Regions from separate parts of the Spartinivicinus marinus genome, predicted to be linked through region 1. Evidence: predicted binding sites of a transcription regulator. Region 1 holds the regulator's gene; the other holds the start of a gene.
What was found. The regulator FNR, encoded in region 1, switches genes on or off when oxygen is low (the NO sensors DNR and NnrR bind a similar motif). The targets are predictions, from matches to a motif close to TTGATNTANATCAA.
Positions count from the first base shown of each region.

Region 2: trhP (prephenate-dependent tRNA uridine(34) hydroxylase TrhP) is a predicted target of FNR. The motif match lies at 1,033-1,046, and genes of this name have one in related genera.

Region 1 is NZ_JAPJZK010000001.1:6,351,688-6,354,856, forward strand. It holds gene hemN (oxygen-independent coproporphyrinogen III oxidase) at 1-880, shown strand, start outside; gene fnr (fumarate/nitrate reduction transcriptional regulator Fnr) at 987-1,739, shown strand; gene OQE68_RS27915 (adenine phosphoribosyltransferase) at 1,792-2,334, shown strand; gene OQE68_RS27920 (hypothetical protein) at 2,753-3,169, shown strand, end outside.
Region 2 is NZ_JAPJZK010000001.1:3,056,448-3,059,616, reverse strand. It holds gene radC (RadC family protein) at 1-416, shown strand, start outside; gene rpmB (50S ribosomal protein L28) at 578-814, shown strand; gene rpmG (50S ribosomal protein L33) at 827-982, shown strand; gene trhP (prephenate-dependent tRNA uridine(34) hydroxylase TrhP) at 1,245-2,570, shown strand; gene OQE68_RS13790 (hypothetical protein) at 2,861-3,088, shown strand.

The DNA.
Region 1 (3,169 bases):
TATTAGCTTAGGTATTCAGGATTTTAATCCAGTTGTACAAAAAGCGGTTAATCGCGTTCAATCAGAAGCTGAAACAGAAGCTATTTTTGAAGCAGCCAGGGCATTATTATTTAAATCCATTAATGTGGATTTAATTTATGGATTACCTTTTCAAACCACTGCCAGTTTTTTAGAAACCCTTGATAAAGTCATTGCGCTCTCACCCGACCGGCTATCTATTTTCAATTACGCTCATTTACCCCATCGGTTTAAGCCTCAAAGAAGGATTAAAGCCAGCGACTTACCTTCTGCTCCAGAAAAGCTCAGTATTTTACAACACAGTATTGATCGGCTACAGGCAGCTGGCTACCACTATATTGGCATGGATCACTTTGCTTTACCTGATGACAAACTGGCTACCGCTCAAGCAAAAGGCGAATTACATCGTAATTTCCAAGGCTATACCACCCATGGCCATTGTGACTTAATTGGGTTTGGCGTCTCTTCAATTAGCCAGATTAATGATATTTATTGCCAAAACCACACTGCACTTGATGACTATATTCAGTCAATCGAAAATAATCAGCTACCCATTAAACGTGGTATTCAATTAAATCAGGATGATTTACTTAGACGAGGTATTATTCAACAGCTAATCTGTCACTTTCAGGTAGATTTAGCCAAGTATTGCCAACCTTTCGGTATAAACTGGCACGTTTATTTCCAGAAAGAAATTATGCAACTCATGCCAATGGTTGAAGATAAGCTCATCACCCTAACTGATAGCAAGTTAATCATCACCAATAATGGAAGGCTGTTAGCCAGAAATATCTGTATGGTGTTTGATCGATATCTAGCAAGCAAACAATCATCAGAGAATTTATTTTCTAAAGTTATTTAATACTAAAAACTTTCGCTTGTTGCTAACTGGGTCACCCCCTACAATAATCACAATGTACCCGTTAGCCTAAATTAACAATTTTTGCGTTCGAGGCCTCAGCGTAACAATGATTGCCAAAGTAAAACCTATCAACCAAGTCGCTTGCAAAGATTGCATTCTAAGCACCCTTTGTCTGCCTATTGCCTTAAAAGTAGAAGATATTGATACGCTAGACAGCATCATTAAACGAGGCAAACCATTACGCAAAGGCGAGCACCTATTTTTCCAAGGTGACACATTCAGCTCTATCTATGCCGTTCGTTCGGGTGCCTTAAAAACCTACACCACCACTGATGATGGTGTTGAACAAATTACTGGCTTCCAACTGCCAAGTGAATTAGTTGGGTTAAGTGGTATTGATGACGAGCATTACCCCGTATCAGCCCAAGCGGTAGAAACCACTATGGTTTGTGAAATCCCCTTCGAACGACTGGATGAACTTGCCAGTACCCTGCCCGAGCTCCGTCGTAAATTAATGCAAATCATGAGCAAAGAAATTCGCGAAGATCAGCAAATGATGTTGTTGCTCAGTAAGAAAAATGCCGATGAACGTATTGCAACCTTTCTCTTAAATTTAGCTGCCCGCTTCCGTCGCCGTGGCTTTTCTTCTCAGGCTTTCAGACTCCCCATGTCTCGCAATGAGATGGGTAATTATTTGGGACTTGCGGTAGAAACGGTTAGCCGTGTCTTCACGCGCTTCCAAAAAAATGGCTTAATCGACGCGAATGGCAAGGAAGTCCTGATCAAAGATTCCATGACTATTTGCTCTTTAGCTGGAGGCAAACCTGTTAACCAAGCCAACGACTCATTAACAGGCTAGCCCTTCCCTAGCTGGGGAGAGCATCGATAAACCATTATTTGGAAAACTAATAATGATATTTGACGAATATTATATAAAGTCATTAATTCGTAATGTTCCTGACTGGCCCAGCCCTGGTGTAATGTTTCGTGATATTACGCCCTTATTTAAATCACCAAAAGCCCAACGCATGGTAGTTGATAGCTTCATTCAACGTTATGTAGATGCCGACTTTACCCATATTGGCGCCATGGAAGCCCGAGGTTTTTTACTTGGCTCAGTCATTTCCTATGAGTTGAATAAACCACTAGTGTTATTTCGAAAACAAGGCAAACTACCGGCGAAAACCATTGCAGAAGAATATGACATCGAATACGGAAAAGCAGTACTAGAAATACAACATGATGCCTTTGAAAGTGGTGCAAGCATCCTACTCGTGGATGACTTGATTGCCACAGGAGGCACTTTACTTGCTGCAGCAACTTTAACCCGACAGTTAGGGGGTAGTATTTATGAAGCAGCGGCTATTATTGACTTGCCAGATTTAGGTGGTAGCCAAAAGCTTCAAGACTCAGATATTCCCGTTTATACACTTTGTGCCTTTGCTAAAGATTAGTCAGTGTTAACTACTTCTGATCGCACCCCTCAAAGGGTGCGCCAGTCATCTAAGAATAAACCCGCTAGTTTCACCGTCATTTAAATGACAACACTGTCAGCTATTTGATCACTTCCCAACTATCTTTTTCATCTTACTCAACAAACATCGGACAGGTTAACAAGCAAAAGTGCTTTTTCCACTACTGCTAACTCCATACTTCACAGCATTTTCCTTACTAAATACTTTTTAACTTTTTCCAAGTAAAGCAAGCCGTTAAGTTGCGTATTTCAGTCTACACTAACCATAAAATAGGATTGTATTCAAGATAAGTCATTTTTTTGCAACGAATAAAAGGAATGCCAATAGCAGTAAAGGCCCATACTGGTCAAAAAAATGCATTAAAAACAATAAACGTAGGGAAAATGAGAGTTGAATAATGGGCATTTGTGCAGAAGAGCTAAGACATTATGTCGTTCAACCCACTTTAAAGCAATTGCAAATCAAGCATTGCTTAGCAGAAAACTTGCTAATGGGGACAGCTGCTCAGGAAAGTGGGCTTGGCTTCTACCTACGCCCTAAAAAACACCACTCCTATGGCATTTATTGCATTACTCCCCTGATGCATAGAAATATATGGGATAAATATTTGGTTCAACTACCAGAACTGGCAAGTCAGGTCAGGGGATTAGCTAGCCAACATGAATTTTTGGAAAATCCCCACCAAGAATTAGCTACTAATCTCAGTTATGCAACAGCTATTGCTTGGATGGTTTACCAGCGTGTCCCGAATTTTCCGACTAAAGGTGATCCTGCCAATTTAGGGCTATTGGGAAAATGCTGGCGCCGTTATTAC
Region 2 (3,169 bases), 3.3 Mb from region 1:
AAATGGCCCGGCGCTACTTCTGGCATTCGATGAGTCAAAAGCCCTTACTCAACAGCAGTGATACTGCCAAAAATTTTATCAAGGCCTGTTTACAATCCTATCAACGAGAGGTCTTTGGCGCTCTAATGCTCAATAGCAAAAACCAGGTTATTGAGTTTAAAGAGCTGTTTTTTGGTACCATTAGCAGCGCAGCCATCTACCCTCGGGAAGTTGCAAAAGCAGCTCTAGAATCAGGGGCCAGGCATGTCATCCTGGCTCATAACCACCCTAGCGGTTCTGCTGAACCCAGCCAAGCAGATGTTGACATTACTACCAGCTTAAAAGAAGCACTGGAGCTGATCGAAGTAAGTGTCATTGACCACTTGGTTATTGGGGACAACAAAGTCGTATCACTGGCTGAGTTAGGCTACATTTAAAAGCAAACTCAACTCAAAAATTAGCCAATTTTCTTGCCTAGAGAGAGCTGTTCTGGTATAAAGCACTGCTCTTTAAGGGGGGTGCTGCTTGCACACTGTGGCAAAACACAAGCCTCCTCGTGGCACTAGTTGGAACTTAATCAAGCGCAGAGGCTGAGCAAATGTCTAAGGTTTGTCAGGTCACTGGAAAGCGTCCAGTTACCGGTAACAATGTATCTCACGCACACAACAAAACGCGTCGTCGTTTTTTGCCTAACTTACACCACCATCGCTTTTGGGTAGAGTCTGAAAAGCGGTTTGTTAAATTGCGGGTTTCTGCTAAAGGCATGCGCATCATCGATAAGAAAGGCATCGATAGCGTATTAGCAGATCTTCGTTCTCGTGGCGAAAAAGTGTAAGGAGCAACTATCATGCGTGATAAAATTAGAATGGTTTCCAGTGCAGGAACTGGTCACTTCTATACCACTGATAAAAACAAGCGTAGCACTCCAGACAAGCTGGAGATGAAAAAGTACGACCCTGTTGTTCGTAAACACGTTATCTACAAAGAAGCAAAAATCAAGTAAGATTTTTGTCGTTTTGTCAGTGTGCAAAAAACCCGCGAAAGCGGGTTTTTTTGTTATAGGTCAGTACTCAACAGCTATAGCCAAAGCGAATGTTTTTTAGGGGCGGCCGTCGAGCGATGAAGCCCCATGAGTTTATGTTCTTATAAATGATTGGGGTGAAGAGCGACGACAACAAACCCTAAAAATCATTCGAGAAGGGTATAACTTGAGTTAAAATTCAGCCTTTCATTTTTCAAGCTTACTTTTTTCAGAGGCAGTCGCCATGGTCAAGGCACCTGAACTTTTATCCCCAGCTGGTACTTTGAACAATATGCAATATGCATTTGCTTATGGTGCAGACGCTGTATATGCAGGACAGCCGCGCTACAGCTTGCGGGTTCGCAATAACGATTTTGATCTTAAAAACTTAGCCACAGGCATAGATATTGCCCATCAACAGGGCAAGAAATTTTACCTAGCTAGCAATATTGCCCCTCATAACAGCAAGGTTAAAACCTACCTGCGTGATATTGAGCCAGTTATTGAAATGCAGCCTGATGCCTTAATTATGTCAGACCCCGGCTTGATTATGCTGGTAAAAGATCGTTGGCCAGAAACAGAAATTCACCTTTCAGTACAAGCCAATGTTGTAAACTATGCAGCAGTTGAGTTTTGGGCCAGACAAGGCGTTAGCCGCATTATTCTATCGCGTGAATTATCCCTGGATGAAGTGGCTGAAATTCGTGAAAAATGCCCAAGTATGGAATTAGAAGTATTTGTTCATGGCGCCCTTTGCATTGCTTATTCTGGTCGCTGTTTACTCTCCGGCTATATGAACCATCGCGATCCCAACCAAGGGACTTGCACAAATGCCTGCCGCTGGAAGTACGATGCCCATGAAGCCAAAGAAACGGCTGAAGGCAATGTTGTTCCCGTAAAAGCAATCGACCCAGCCAACATTGAGCCTCAATTAGGCAGTGGAAAACCCTCTGACCAAATTGTCTTACTTCAAGAGCAAGGACGACCTGAACAATATATGCCTGCATTTGAAGATGAACACGGCACCTATATTATGAATTCAAAGGATTTAAGAGCTGTACAACATGTGCCGCGTTTTGTTGAGATGGGTGTCCACTCCTTAAAAATTGAAGGCCGCACTAAGTCCCATTATTACGTTGCCCGTACCGCACAGGTTTATCGACAAGCAATTGATGATGCCGTCGCAGGCAAAGCTTTCAATATGGAGTTAATGGATACCTTAGAAAACCTGGCTAGCAGAGGTTACACCGAAGGATTTTATCGACGCCATGTACACGATGAATATCAAATGTATGAGCGAGGAAATTCGATTAGCGAAAAACAACAGTTTGTGGGTGAAATTGTTGATAGTGATGGTCAGATGATTACTGTTAATGTGAAAAACCGTTTTCAAGTCGGCGATAAATTAGAATTGATGTCACCGCAAGGCAATCAAACATTTGTGCTAAATCATATTGAAGCCAAAAATGGAGAAAAACGCGATGTAGCTCCAGGCTCTGGACATCAGGTAAAAATACCTATGGTGGGTTATGACAGCCAGTTTGGTTTACTCACAAAGTATTTAGGATAAGAGCACACAAATAATTTTTTTACACAACAGTACCAAAAAAACTTGTATTTATTAGCCTAAATGACTATTTACTCAAATGAGAAAAACGCTAGCCTAGATACATAATTTCTGTGGTCCAATGTATCCAGACTATGCTACAGCAGTGGTGCACTGTATAAATAAGGCTGCACCCTCAGGAAGTAAGGGGGAAATACTTCCTAATCTTACACCCACAACAATAGTGATAACCTGTGATACCAGCCATTTAATTTTTGACACTTTTCCATAGTGCATTAATGGGGGAATAAACCATGCATGGATTAGCAACTCAACAGCATAACAGCAGTGTTGTCCATATAAGTACTTGGCATGCTTTGGTCGCAGAGTTGGCCGAAACAGCTCAGCCAGTTTTTATCTTATTACCATCAATCGGCAAAGTGCAGGGAGTAATAGAGTCATTACAAGGAGATATGGTTACCATTCGGCTGACTAATAGCCGGCTATTGATGCATTTAAACCAATTAGTCATATACCGCTAAGGAGTTTCTTTATTTACCTCAGTTAGTGGCAACAACATATACAAATAGAACGACTCAAAGGCAGGCAGAAAGCGGCTGTTA